One region of the Microcoleus sp. CAWBG640 genome, then DNA from elsewhere that is predicted to be linked to it. Evidence: riboswitches for the same ligand, from Rfam matches in the RefSeq annotation. Region 1 holds a riboswitch; each other region holds the start of a gene.
The links. Region 1 has a riboswitch for cobalamin ahead of AAFP11_RS17955 (hypothetical protein). Riboswitches for the same ligand answer to the same signal wherever they lie in the genome.
Positions count from the first base shown of each region.

Region 1 (4,887 bases):
TAAAGCGCTGACTAAAATCGCCTTCACCATGAATTCATACTGCAAAGGTGCTGCAAACCACTGAATTAAATCCATTATTGTTCCTCCCGATTCACTTGAGTTAACCGATTTTTAGCAGACGAAAAACTCCCCACACCACCCCCAAAAGTGCGAGAAATATTTTCCTCTGTAAACACTTCAGAGGTGTTACCATAGGCGAGAATGCTGCGATTAATTAATACTACTTGGTCGCAAAATGTGGTAATGGATTCTAAATCGTGAGTTGAAACAAGAATTGTATGTCCTGTTTGACGCAGTTCCATCAACAGGTTAATCATCATCTTCTCAGTTTTGATATCGACTCCGGCAAAGGGTTCATCCAGCAGCAAAACCGTACCCTGTTGCGCTAAAGCCCGCGCAAAAAAGGTGCGTTTTTTTTGTCCGCCGGATAACTCTCCGATTTGCCGATCGCGCATATCCCACATTTCCACCCTTTCCAAACTTTCTCGCACGGCTTGTTTGTCGATCGCCCCAGGAATCCGCAGCAGATTCATATACCCATAGCGTCCCATCATCACCACATCATAAACATTCACCGGAAAATTCCAATCTACCTCTTCCGACTGAGGCACATAGGCAACCAGATTGCGTTTTTGCACTTGACTAATCGGCAACCCATTAATTAAAATTCGTCCGGTATTTGGGTGGACAAACCCCATAATTGCCTTAAACAGAGTCGATTTTCCCGCGCCATTCATCCCCACCAAACCGCAAATCGTCCCTGCTTTAAGTTGCAGCGAGGCGCTGTGCAAAGCTACTTTGCCGTGATAGGCAACTGTCACATTCTCAATATCAATGCCGATCTCATTCATCTGATTTTCTCCTTATTATCAATTCCCCATTCCCCATTACCTATTCCCCTGTAACCCTTTTATCAGAGTATTGATGTTGTATTCAAGTAACTTAAGATAGGTTGATGCGGGCCCGTCGGGTGGAGATAGGGAATCGACATAAAACACCCCGGCAAATTTTGCGCCTGTTTCCTTTGCTACCTGAAGCTGTGCTTTGTTGTTGACGGTACTCTCGCAAAATACAGCCGGTATTTGGTTAGCTTTGACTGTATTAATCACCCGTTCAACTTGTTTCGGTGTGGCTTGTTGTTCAGCGTTAACTGGCCACAGGTAAACTTCTTTTAAGCCGTAATCGCGGGCGATGTAGGAAAAAGCTCCTTCGCAGCTTACTATGTAGCGTTTGTCTGGGGGAATAGCTGAAATAGCTTGTTTGAGTTTGGCATCGATCGCCTTTATTTGCTGGCTGTATTTTGCCGCATTCGCGTTATAGCTTGCAGCGTTAGCCGGATCGAGATTTCCTAATGTCTTGCGAATGTTTTCGACGTAAATTACAGCATTTTTAGGAGACATCCAAGCGTGGGGATTAGGTTTGCCACGATAGGCATCTTCTGCAATATTTACTGGTGAGACTCCCTCACTTAGAGTAATGTGAGAAACTTTAGGGAGACTGTTGTAAAATCGGGTTGCCCAACGCTCTAAGTTGAGGCCGTTTTCTAAAATCAAATTAGCATTTTGTCCGCGTTTTAAGTCGCTGGGTGTAACTTCATAGCCGTGAATTTCCGCCCCAGGCTTGGTGATGGATTGGACGATCGCCTTATCCCCCGCAACGTTCTGAGCCATGTCTGCCAGGACGGTAAAGGTGGTAAGAATGACTTTTTTATCTTTTTTGGTAGAATCGCTAGCAGTGGCGCTAGAATCGCCATTCTGCTTGGTTTGAGGCTCTGTTGTCGGACTGCTGCACCCGCTGAGCCAAACTCCTAGTAATAGCCCGAATATACCAATTTGATAGGTTTTACGGCAGAGCGCCTGATGATTCATTGTGGTTTTTTATAATTCTTTCATTGTTTTAATTTAGCATAAAACCAGTAAAAATGAAAAGATTATGAAAATGAGGAGATATTGGCGATCGGGCTATGCCTACAGCAAGATGTGATAGTGTAGTGACATACAATATTAGAAGCGTGTAGTTGTTTGGAGTATTAGACTTGGTTGCGTCAAAAGACTATGAAAGGATGATTCAATCGCTCCAATGGGATGGCTTACGAACTCTATGGGACAATATCGAGAATCGTAGCACCCCAGGATGGGACGCGGGCCAAGCCTTTGAGTACCTAGTTTTACGAGCATTTCAACTTGATGGCGCAGAGGTAAAATGGCCTTATAGCGTGGAACTCTTTGGGGAAAAAGTCGAACAAATTGATGGTGTGGTCTATTCATCTGGACTGTCTTGTTTGGTTGAAAGCAAAGACTTTCGAGACAAAACAAACGTTGATATTGCTCCTATTGCTAAACTTCGCAATCAACTTTTACGTCGTCCCGCAGCCACTGTTGGATTAGTGTTCAGCCGAACTGAATTCACAGAACCGGCTCGGTATCTTTCATACTTTTCACTACCGCAAACAATCCTATTATGGAGTGGAGAAGAAATAAAATATGCCTTGGACAATGAAACAATCTGTGAATTATTAACTTTAAAATACCGTGTATGTGTAGAACACGGATTGCCTGATTACGACGTTAGAGAGCGAGATATCCCATGATTACTTACATTGTTTGTGAAGGAAATTTCGATGCACAATTACTTAAAATTGTGATCCCAAGAAAATTACTCAATGATGTGGAAGTTGTTACTGCTGGTGGAGGATATGCTATCAAATCACTTGCTCGTTCTTTAGTTGTGCGTCGGCAAGTACCAGTTGTGATTGTAGTTGATTCGGATTCAGTAGTGCCAGAGTTAGTTCAACAACGCCTCAAAGATATTGAGGAAATAGTTGGAGGCGTAGCAGCTAATACACCTGTCAAAGTAATTATGGCTGTTCCTGAAATCGAAACTATCTTTTTTCAAGATGCCACTATTCTTTCGCGGTTGCTAGGATATATTCCTCCTAAAAATATACTTGACATGGCAGTTTATCAACCTAAAAAAGCTTTAGAACAATTGCTTTCTCAATCAGAAATAATTCACAATCCCTCAGAAATTATCTATCGATTGACTAATAAAGATATTGAGATTCTACAATTGTCTTCAGTTATGCAAGAGATCGTTCATTTTCTTCGATCTGTACGTGAAACAGCAAATGCTGTATGAAGCCCGCCTGCTGAATTTTTAAGAGCTATTTTTGTCAAATATCCAAAATAGTGGTAATATTCCCGTATATCGATCGGCTCTGATGACAAACACACATCAGACGTAAGGGGGAAAGTTCGGTGCGAATCCGGCGCTGTCCCGCAACTGTAATGAGATTATTGCATCTCTGAGTCAGGATGCCCGCCGATTTGTTGACAATCATGTTTTTCATCTGCGAGGTATGGATGATGCTTAGTTTAGTATTTTTAAAATTAATCGGCTGTTGTGTTCCCTTGGACGATCGACAAAAACGCAATTTTGAGTTAAAACTGCTTGGCGTCGGCGCAACGGGAAACTAAAAGAAATGCGAATCGAAGATAGTGTTTGGCAGGGTAGTTTTGGCTACTGGCAAAACTTGTTTATTCATCAGAATATTTTGTCGATCGGATATACTGCATGGAATGGCTTTTGGCACCTAGGACGAGGCATTGTTGTCTGCCAAATAGATACTCACATTAATGGTTCGATCAATTGGAGTGTGGATAATGTACAGTATGATTTGCAGTTTATTTCTCAATCGCACGCAACCACTTATTTGCAACAATTAGAACTAGAGGAAGACACTGTTTCAAATCTGCTGGGAGTTATTGATAACTACAAACCTGAAAAAGCAATTATTTTTATACTGCTTGCCAATGGTCAGATTGATATCAATTTGTTGCAAAACTTGGCAATTTCGCCGGTTGAGTGCTATGAACAAGTATGCAACCGCTGGGAAGAATTTCAACCCTGCCCGAAATCCTAAAACTTACTAAATTTCCCCAATGTCCCAGCCAAAATCCATCGAAATTTCCAACGTAACTCGCTACCAAAATGCAGCGCTTAATTACTATTTGGGCTTGACAGAATCCCCCTATCTTCACTATGGCTATTGGGAAACCCTACCTGTGCCGGCGGATGAACTAACACTCGCGCGATTACGTATCGCTCAGCAAGCTTATACTGTAAAACTGTTGGATTTCATTCCCCAAGGCACTCATAGCATCCTGGATGTGGGCTGTGGGATTGGCGGAAATGCGGCTTATTTGCTCGATCGCGGTTTTGCAGTCGAAGGACTCGCACCCGATCCATTTCAACAACAGCGCTTTCTCAAGTGTACAGGCGATCGCACCATCTTCCACCTCACAACCTTTGAAAACTTCCAAGCAACCACATCCTACGATCTAATCCTCTTTAGCGAAAGTAGCCAATATATGTCTGCCGTTGATATTGCTAACGGCGCCGCCAAAATCCTCAATCCTGGTGGCTACGTCTTGCTTGCCGATATGCTGCGCTCTGATGCTAATTATAAAGAGGGAATGTTCTCTAATTGTCATGTTGTTACAGAACTTCATGGAGCCTTAAAACAGGCTGGATTTAGTTTAGTAAAAACCGAGGATATTTCCGCCCATATTTTGCCCACCATCGATTTGTATGTCGATACTTTCCGCAGGTATGGACTAAACACGATGATTTATGTTGCAGACTTAATTGCGATCGCAGTTCCGCCCATACACAAACTCTTGCGCTGGATATTTCGTCGCTGGTTCAAAAAATTGGTGGTTGAAGGGTTGGAAGCAGGCAAACTTTTTGACCAGCATTTGTGTTATGAAATCCAACTTTGGCAGTTATCAAAATCCGATGAACGCTGACACAAACATTAGGTAAAGTCGCAATTGGGAATTGAGAACTGGTAATCATATCAAATCCGTTGACATCAGAATTATTATT
Region 1 covers NZ_JAHRFC010000035.1:44,006-48,892, reverse strand. The annotation lists gene AAFP11_RS17980 (metal ABC transporter permease) at 1-75, opposite strand, end outside; gene AAFP11_RS17975 (metal ABC transporter ATP-binding protein) at 75-851, opposite strand; gene AAFP11_RS17970 (metal ABC transporter substrate-binding protein) at 888-1,868, opposite strand; gene AAFP11_RS17965 (restriction endonuclease) at 2,063-2,590, shown strand; gene AAFP11_RS17960 (hypothetical protein) at 2,587-3,138, shown strand; cobalamin riboswitch at 3,196-3,341, shown strand; gene AAFP11_RS17955 (hypothetical protein) at 3,482-3,922, shown strand; gene AAFP11_RS17950 (methyltransferase domain-containing protein) at 3,942-4,808, shown strand.

Region 2 (4,887 bases), on a different contig from region 1:
GAGGGTTCCTTCCAGGATGCCGGGGTTTTTCAGAGTCGGTGTTTCTCTGCTTAGCTGAGTGGAAATGCCAAAGTCAATAATTTTTAATTGTTCCGTTTTCGGGTTGTAAACAATATTTGAGGGGTTAATATCTTTATGAATAATATTGGCGATGTGAATTTGCCCTAAAGTTTCAGTTGTGGCGATCGCAATTTGCAGAAACTCCTTTAGGCTAAACTGACGCTGCTGCATCAATATTTTCAACGATTCGCCGCCAAAGTCCTCCAGAAACATCACGAGGGTGTTTTGGTATTTTTGCAAGTCATAAACTTGCACGACTCCCGCCTCTTTCAACTTTCGGGTAATGCGGTATTCGGTGCGGTAGCGCACCAATTCTTGAGGTGTGGGGTAACTTTCTTTGAGAAGTTTGAGGATAAGTGGCTGGTTATCTGCTTCCCGAATGGCCCGGTAAACGAGGGAGTTGGCACTTTCATAGAGAAGTGTTACAACGGCTACGCCTGGAATGGAGAGCATATTGATTTTTTTGCGAAAAATTAACGCGAAGTCAAAACGCACCATATTTGTGTCAATAATAGCGCGTTAGAAGGATTTTAGGGACGCGCGGCCAAAAACCCGGTTTCTGCGTCAATATATCTCGGATCTATCGACGATTTTTCAGAGAAACCGGGTTTTTTGCGTCTAGGACTATTGGTAAAAGCCGATCGAGCAGACTCAAGCCGGAAACTGGAAATTGATTAACCGGAGTCGCTCTTAAACCATTGCTGCAATTGGTCGATCGCACTTCGATCTACAAATTCGCCCAAGGATTTGGTGTAGATTTCTGTTCCGTCTTTAATATAGTCAAGCATTATTTAAAACTGGATCTTTTTTGAATGAACCGCGAAGGCGCTAAGGGCGCGAAGGAAGAAAGAGGAAGAAAGAGGTTCACTTGTGGTTTGGTTTTTTGGGGTTAAGCAATTGCTGCAATTGGTCGATCGCACTTCGATCTACAAATTCGCCCAAGGATTCGTCGGGCGATCGCAATTGTTGATATATTCGTAGCATTTGGGCGATCGAACTCGATATCTGATCCACACTCACGCCCTGGAAAATTTGTCGCCCAAAGGGTGAGTCTGTTTTACCTGCGTAAATGTCGTAACCTGCGATCGTCTCGTTTTGTTGTTTTATCTGAATTCCCACTAACGTTATATCAATGGGAGAATGTTGGGCGCAGGATTTTTCGCAGCCGCTGAAATGAATGTTAATTGGGCGATCGATCTTTAATTTTTGCCCTAAATCCTGCACCATTGCTAGGGCGTGACTTTGGGTATCTGTCATCGCCAATGCACAGCCAGTGTTGCCGGCACAAGCAACTAAACATGAGTCTAGATTGGTTCCGGATGAGTGCAATCCCAAACGGGCGATCGACTTTTCGAGTTCGCTAAGGCGGTGGTTCGGGATGTCAGAAATCAACAGATTTTGCCAAGGCGTGAGCCTCAGAGTGCCTCCGCCGAAGTTTTGGGCTGAATTTGCCAAATCTCGCAGTTGTTGCGATTTTAGCCAGCCTAGGGCCAGGGCGATGCCGATGTAGGAGAAACCGGATTGTTGTTGGGGGTGAATGCCGAGATGTTGGTAATTGGCTAGGGATTTTTCAGACGGAGCGATCGAGCTTTGCTGCAATACAAAGGGTAAATTATGCTGTATCTGTTCGAGATATTTTTCCACACCCCAATCTGCCAGCAGGTGACGTAAACGCGGTTTTTTTCCCTCTATTCGAGGCTGATTTTTGGTATATTCCAGATATGTGTTAGCCAGGGCTGCTAATACAGATATAGATTGCGATTTTTTAATTGTAATTCCTGTATCCTCGCCGTTTAAATGCAGGGAAAACAATATTTCTGAATCGACGACCGATTTGCCGCATACCGCTAATAAAATATCGTTGCGAATAGCGCGGATAGAAACCGATTCTCCGCCGTCAAAACCTACACTGAATTTAGGCGAAAGTTCCGACAGTTCGGGATGGGTTTGCAGATAATTATCCCAATCTGTAACTAGGGGGCGAGTATCGAGTAACGATTGGCGATCGATACCTGCTGTCGGACTGGCCATAATATTGCGAATCGGGTCAATTTCAACTAAGCGAGATGCTAATCCCAATGCTTGCAAATTCTGCCAGACTTCAGCAGAAATTGCCGAGTTCAAGTTTCGGATTTGCAAATTCGCGCGATTTGTTACTTGCACGTAGCCCGTACCGTATCGATCGACTAAATCCGCGATCGCCCCACACTGCGCTACATTTAAAATTCCCCCCGGAATCCGCATCCTCGATAATATTCCATCTCTGGCTCTGGAACCAGAAAATAAGCCCGGACAAGTCGGTAATTCATTCAAAACTAACAAAGAAACTCCTCCCCGTGCGACGCAGGGAATCTCAATTGACACTCCTGAAAGCGGCATTCTGACTTTCACAGTTGCGGCACAGCGCCGGAATTGCACCGGACTTTCCCGCTTTCAGGTTTAAAAAAGGTATCACATTTTTGCACCCCAAAACCAAAACCCTCAATTTTCTTAACAAATTCCCCCTCGCCTAATTGCCTTGAGTAATGAAAAATCGCCTAGTTTTCAATCAGGTTCCGTAGGGGAGTTAAAACAAAAACAAACCAATGACAAACCAAAGGTAGCCACAGGTAAAATATCTCCAAACATCATTGTATCTTGTTGATATTCCGTCGGCTGAGTTTCTCCCTCGATATTTCTAGGAGTTAAAATTTGTTCCTGAGAATTCACATTATTAGAATTAGTGAAGGCTGGCAATTCATCGGGTTTAACTGGAGAGGTGATGCTGAGAGTAGTCCAGAAAAACATTAAGGTTAAAATATTTAGGTATTTCATAGTAAAGACCCCGTTGTAAGTAATATAAATAAAAGGCTGAACGTTTTAGGTGTTTTGTTTGCCTCTACTTAAACTTTAGGGAAAAAGACGAATTACTAAACAACTAAAAGTGTCACTTTTTCTATGTGGCTTGTATTTGGTGACTTACCTAAATGCTGAAATGGCTGGAAAGCTTGTATCAAGGAAGTTGCCAACCAGGCGATTTAGTTTTTAGCTGTAGTCAATTAGTCAACTGGCTGTTGTCCAATATGCTGGAAATAGATTCATGCTGAGTGGCAAAAATTGCAGGAGTAGGGCTGATGGTAGACAAATGGCTTTCGGTGGTGGGGATTGGGGAAGATGGATTATCGGGATTGAGTTCGATCGCCCGTACCCTGCTCGATCGCGCTCAAGTCGTAGTCGGTGGTGCTCGTCACCTAGCCATGTTACCAACGGACGACACCAGGGAAAAATTGCTCTGGGCTTCACCTTTACAAGCCACAGTCGATGAGATTATCCGTCGCCAGGGAGAGTCGATTTGCGTGCTCGCCAGTGGCGATCCGATGTGTCACGGGATTGGTGTCACCCTGTCGCGCCGGATTCCGATCGCCGAAATGATGATAATTCCCGCAGCATCAGCCTTCAGTCTCATCTGCGCCCGTCTGGGTTGGGCTTTGGCGGAGGTTGAGACTTTCAGTTTGACAAACCGCCCAGTGGCCTCCATCGCCCTTTCTCTATATCCGGGGGCGCGTTTGCTGGTTTTAAGTGCCGATCGACACACTCCGGGAAAGGTTGCTGAATTGTTGACACAGCGGGGGTTTGGTAGCAGTTTGATGACGGTGTTCGAGCGGATGGGAGCGGCTTCGGAACGGCGGATTGAGGGAGTTGCAGCAGCCTGGAATGCACCGGATTTGGCTGATTTGAATGCGATCGCGATTGTAGTTGCAGCCGATCGGGAAACTATGATTTTCCCCCGCACTTCTGGTTTGGCGGATGGTGCCTATCTCCACGACGGACAACTTACCAAGCGGGAGATTCGAGCGGTTACTCTGTCAACCTTAGCGCCAATTCCGGGTGAGTTGCTGTGGGATGTGGGCGCTGGTTGTGGTTCGATCGCCATTGAATGGATGCGGAGTCATCGGGGTTGTCGGGCGATCGCGATCGAACGCCATCCTACTCGACTGCAATACATCGCTGAAAATGCCTCTAATTTGGGTGTTTCGGAACTTCAAATTGTGGCGGGAGAAGCGCCATCAGCTTTGGCAAATTTGCCTCAACCAGATGCTATTTTCATCGGTGGCGGTGTCACCGCAGAAGCTTTACTGGAAACCTGTTGGAATGCTTTGGGTGAGGGCGGCCGATTAGTTGTGAATGCGGTGACTATTGAGAGTGAGTTGAAAGTTTTGCAATGGCATTCTTTACATGGCGGGGAGTTAATTAGAATTGGGATTCAGCGGGTTGGGGCGATCGGTTCTTTTCAGGGTTGGAAGCCGCTTGCACCGGTGACTCAGTGGGCGGTTGTTAAGGGGTAATATCAATTTTGATTTGGATCGGAATGATTTAACCGCAGATTTCTTGTAGAGAAACGGCACTGCCCATTGGTGTCAACTTAAGGTCAAACCGATAGTCAGACAGGGGTTTAAACCCCTGTCTTATAGCGAAAGTCCTCTCAAAGAGGACTGAAGAGTTAGTTGATGTATATTGGTTTGGGGCAAATCGACCGTCGGTTTCAACCGACTTTAGCTATTAGACAGGGGTTTTAACCCCTGGCGGACTTGTGGGATGACTAACGGACTTGGCGGGCTTTCAGCCTTAAGTTGACACCAATGGGCACTGCCGTGTCCTAATTTAGGCTAATAATCATTCCGATGAAGAGCGGATTTGAGATAAAAGGCGATAGAAATATGACACAAGTTCAAAACAAGTTAGCGATTCAGCAAGATATTATTGTGCAGCTTTTGGCACAGTTGACGGTTGACTATCAAAACACTAAATCAGAGCGCAAAGAGATAGCTCTGAGCTATCTTGGTTCCG
Region 2 covers NZ_JAHRFC010000125.1:5,108-9,994, forward strand. The annotation lists partial or broken gene AAFP11_RS28175 (AAA family ATPase) at 1-513, opposite strand, end outside; gene cobG (precorrin-3B synthase) at 925-2,382, opposite strand; adenosylcobalamin-variant (AdoCbl-variant) riboswitch at 2,362-2,505, opposite strand; gene AAFP11_RS28185 (hypothetical protein) at 2,605-2,874, opposite strand; gene cbiE (precorrin-6y C5,15-methyltransferase (decarboxylating) subunit CbiE) at 3,174-4,385, shown strand; gene AAFP11_RS28195 (hypothetical protein) at 4,758-4,887, shown strand, end outside.
Region 2: linked by a shared signal. The riboswitch ahead of cobG (precorrin-3B synthase) and the one ahead of AAFP11_RS17955 (hypothetical protein) in region 1 are both predicted to bind cobalamin.

Region 3 (4,887 bases), on a different contig from region 1:
ATTCTGTAATAATCTACTACCATTGATTACTAAAATATTTGGATTTTAGTAAGCGATGGCCTTTCAGGAAACATCTTAATAATTACGATCGCCCTTATTTCCCCTCCCTTCACCTCAGCATTCTCTGACAGAGGGCGATCGAACATTTCATCCAACCAGATCTTAACTCAATCCAGGAACATCCTCATACAAAGCAGAGATTGGACACTGAAAATTGATACTAGCCAACTCTAAACAGTCCCCCTCGCCGCAGGAAGAAAAAAACCAACGCCCTTCCCCATCCCGACGGTAGCAATCTACATTCATCCGCTGTTGACCGATTACTACATATTCTTGTATAGTTGAGAGCGATCGATAATCCGCAAATTTATCTCCTCTGTCAAACGCCTCAGTTGTTGGAGATAGAACTTCCACAATTAGTGAAGGATAGCAGATAAAATCGCCAACAGAAGTAGTATCTCGTTCATCGCAAGATACAGCTACATCGGGATAATAAAAAGTATTAATTGTCTCAAATCTGACTTTTGTATCGCTCATAAAAACCAGGCAACCACTTCCGCGCAGATGATTTCTCAGCAGAGTTGCCAAATTTAGACAAATCAAAACATGGGGATTACTTGCCCCTCCCATTGCATAGATTTGTCCGTTTCTGTATTCATGTTTTATGGGACTTATTAGTTCACCTTCTAAATATTCTTTAACTGAAACATCAGGATAATTTTGGCTGGCAATCATTAGGTTTTCCTCGACTTTTACAGGCAGAATTTTAAGATTTCATAATCCTTCCGGGATTCTACTTGTTCTCCCAGTCTCGCGTTGGGCGGACTTTGTTTGACAAGACGCGATTTCCAATCGTCCCAAATTGGTGATTTCACCCTCATTCATCAGACTCAGACTCAGATTCAAAATCCACGCGATCGTAAATATCACCCAACCGCATCTCAAACTCCACACAACTCAATCTCAACACCGCATCAGCACCATCATACTCAGACAAAACCCACTTATTATCATCCGTCTTAACAAACTGTTCAACGTGCATCTCATATTGATCGATCAAAACATACTCTCGAAAACTAGGAATCGATCGAAAAAGTTTAAACTTGCCGCCCCTGTCATAATCCTCCGTGGATGGCGATAAAACCTCAGCCACCATCACCGCATTAGTAATCGTATCTTTCCTACCTGCAACAAACTCCAATTTCCCCGCTACCAACATTACATCAGGATAAGTATAAACCCGCTTGGAAGGTATCCACAGACGCAAATCGTTGATAAATACTCGGTACGGTTGTCCTTTCGTAGCAAAATTTAGCGTTCCGCCAAAATTAACAGCTATTTGATTGTGATTCGGTGTTCCGCCTGTCATAGGGATTATCCTGCCATCCTGATATTCACTCCTAAATTCTGCCACCTCTTCCAGCTTTAAATACTCTTCAGGAGAGTAATAAGTCTGTATTTTGTCCTCAACTTTGTCCTCAACTACTTCTTCGCGAATTTCTGTTAATACCGTCATAGTATATCCTTTTGCGATCGTACTTACAATTATATAGGACTTCAGTCCTGAAAAGATGGCAAAATTAACACTAAAGTTTTTATTAATAACTGGCTGTGAATTTATGCTACTAGATATTAAGCGGTTCACCTTACCAACTTAAGTTTTTCCCAAAATGGCGACAAATGCGGTATGATGTGAAGTTGCGATCGGTTCTAGCGGGGAGCAGCCGCTAGAGGAAACGGGGAAAGTTCGGTGCAAGTCCGGCGCTGTCCCGCAACTGTAATGAAACACAGCTTGTTTCTAAAGTCAGAATGCCCGCCGATATCTAACTCACTTTGGAACGCATCTGCGAGGTACGGATGATGAATGGAATTAATAAGACTGTACGCACCAAGCACAGTCTACTTGTTTGCACTGCTTGCGCGAGTGTTTGGAAAAACGGCAAGCGAGAAGGCAAAAGTGGCGGCCAACAATTCTTGGAAGACTTGTCGCAACTGGCAAAGGATTGGGAATTTTCGGATGAATTTGACATTCAAGAAGTTGAGTGCATGAGTGCTTGCAGTCACTCTTGTGCTGTGTCTTTTGCTGCTGCTGGAAAGTACACTTATCTGTTTGGTGACTTACCTCCCAATGAATCGGAAAGCGTCGAGGCTGTACTGGAATGCGCGAGTCAATACTATGCTAAACCCGATGGTTTGTTGCCCTGGTCAGAACGTCCTCAAGCTTTGAAAAAAGGAGTTATAGCTAAAATTCCACCACTGCACAATTAGAGTATTCATCGTTTCCTTGTTCCTCGTTCCCAGGCTCTGCCTGGGAACGCATACCCAGAGGCTCTGCCTCGTATTAAAAGCGCGAGTTATTCGATCGAGGCAGAGCCTCTAGATCGACATTCCCAGGCAGAGCCTAGGAACGAGATATCCCATCACAAAACAACAACTAAATTACTAATGCACAAAATTCCTGTTACAGTCATTACGGGCTTTCTCGGTAGTGGCAAAACCACCGCCATTCGCCACTTATTGCAAAATAATCAAGGCCGCCGCATCGCAGTTATTGTGAATGAATTTGGCGAAGTCGGCATCGACGGCGAACTGTTGCGTGACTGCCAAGTTTGCGATGAAGAAGAAGATGTCAGCAGCAATATTTTAGAACTGACAAATGGCTGTCTTTGCTGCACGGTTCAAGAGGAATTTTTGCCCACAATGCAAGAATTATTGAAGCGTCGCGCACAAATTGATTGTATCTTGATTGAGACTTCTGGACTCGCACTCCCTAAACCCTTAATTCAAGCTTTTCGCTGGCCCGAAATTCGGACCGGTGCTACCGTAGATGGTGTTGTGGCTGTGGTCGATTGCGAAGCCCTTGCTAGTGGTAATTTTGTGGGCGATATTGATGCTTTGATGGCGCAGCGACAGGCTGATGATAGTTTAGATCATGAGACGCCGATCGAGGAATTGTTTGAAGACCAGTTGGCTTGTGCTGATATGGTACTTTTGACTAAGGTCGATCGCGTGGATGTTGAAACTCAGAAAAAAGTCCAAACTTGGTTGCAGCAAGAATTACGTCCTAGTGTGAAAATTGTACCTTGCAAAGGTGGCGAAATTAATCCTGATGTGTTATTGGGATTTAATGCGGCTGTTGAGGATAATTTGGAGTCTCGTCCCAGCCATCACGACACTGAGGAAGAACACGACCATGATGATGATATTACCTCAACTTACTTTATTGCCGATCGCGAATTTGAACCAGAAGCTGTGGTCGAAAAACTGCAATCGTTGATGCAAAGTCAAGAGATTTATCGGATTAAAGGGTTTGTGGCGGTTCCCAAGAAGCCGATGAGGATGGTGTTGCAGGGTGTGGGCTCGCGCATCGAACATTTTTACGATCGCCCTTGGACACCTTCGGAACTTCGCCAAACCAAATTGGTGTTTATCGGTAGAGAACTCGATCGCGATCGCATTGTAGCGATATTGAGCAATTAATCACCCACGCTGACCTCAGAAACCGGGTTTCTTGCTATATTTCTCGTTCCTGTGGGCAAAACTCGCAGAAACCCGGTTTCTAGCCCCATGCCTAATATTTTTATTACTAGCAACAAGTTTCGTGTAAAATATCAATGATACCAATTTTTTATGAGGCTGCATAGAATCTGATCACCCTGGCGCCCCCTTAATAAGGGGGGGACAACATTCTTCTCAAAGTCCCCCTTCTTAAGGGGGATTTAGGGGGATCGAAATATATGCAACTTCACATTAAATTGGTATGACAGGTATCATAAAACAAGTGAGGTAAAATATGGTGACTGCTGCTGCGATCGAATCAGTTCCCGTGACAGTTCTCACAGGCTATCTAGGTGCAGGAAAAACCACCCTACTCAACCGCATTTTAACCCACGAACACGGCAAAAAAGTTGCAGTCATCGTCAACGAATTTGGCGAAGTAGGCATCGACAACCAACTCATTATCGATGCAGACGAAGAAATTTTTGAAATGAACAACGGCTGCATTTGCTGCACAGTCCGAGGCGACTTAATTCGGATTATCGGCAACCTCATGAAGCGGCGGGACAAATTCGACCATCTAGTCATCGAAACCACAGGTTTAGCCGACCCCGCACCTGTAATTCAGACATTCTTCGTAGACGAAGATATGCGCGATAAATTACTGCTAGATGCCGTTGTCACCGTAGTAGATGCCAAGCACATCTGGCAGCACTGGGACTCCGACGAAGCTCAAGAACAAATTGCCTTTGCCGATGTCATTTTGCTGAACAAAACCGATTTAGTCACCCCAGAAGAGTTGGCAGAATTAGAAACGCGGATTCGCAGCATGAATGTAATGGCAAAAATTCATCGCACCCGCAATGCAGAAATAGAAATGTCAGCATTGTTAGGAGTAAAAGCATTTGATTTGAATCGAGCCTTAGAAATTGAACCCGATTTTTTAGGCGAACACGAACACGAACACGACGACACAGTAACTTCCATCGCAATCCAAGAATCCGGCGCGGTTGATGGCAACAAATTTAGCGACTGGATATCCCAATTGTTGCAGACTAAAGGCCCGGATATCTTTCGGACCAAAGGCATTTTAAATATTGCTGGAGAAAACAGGAGATTTGTATTTCAAGGCGTGCATATGCTATTTGATGGTAGACCAGATAGACCATGGAAAGCCAATGAAACTCCGAAAAACGAACTCGTATTCATTGGTCGCAACTTAAATGAAAGTCAATTAAAAGCTGATTTTCGTCAGTGTCTGGTTTAACTGACACCTTGCAGCATTTTAAATCAGCTTTTTAAGCACAGGCTTTCCGGCCTGTTCCACACACACAAAAATTCATCTGTTGTGGAACGGACCAGAAAGCCCGTTATTGAGAATACTGGAAC
Region 3 covers NZ_JAHRFC010000009.1:127,828-132,714, reverse strand. The annotation lists gene AAFP11_RS07425 (hypothetical protein) at 1-49, shown strand, start outside; gene AAFP11_RS07420 (Uma2 family endonuclease) at 163-735, opposite strand; gene AAFP11_RS07415 (Uma2 family endonuclease) at 878-1,516, opposite strand; cobalamin riboswitch at 1,689-1,836, shown strand; gene AAFP11_RS07410 (DUF1636 domain-containing protein) at 1,858-2,268, shown strand; gene cobW (cobalamin biosynthesis protein CobW) at 2,446-3,480, shown strand; gene AAFP11_RS07400 (GTP-binding protein) at 3,794-4,765, shown strand.
Region 3: linked by a shared signal. The riboswitch ahead of AAFP11_RS07410 (DUF1636 domain-containing protein) and the one ahead of AAFP11_RS17955 (hypothetical protein) in region 1 are both predicted to bind cobalamin.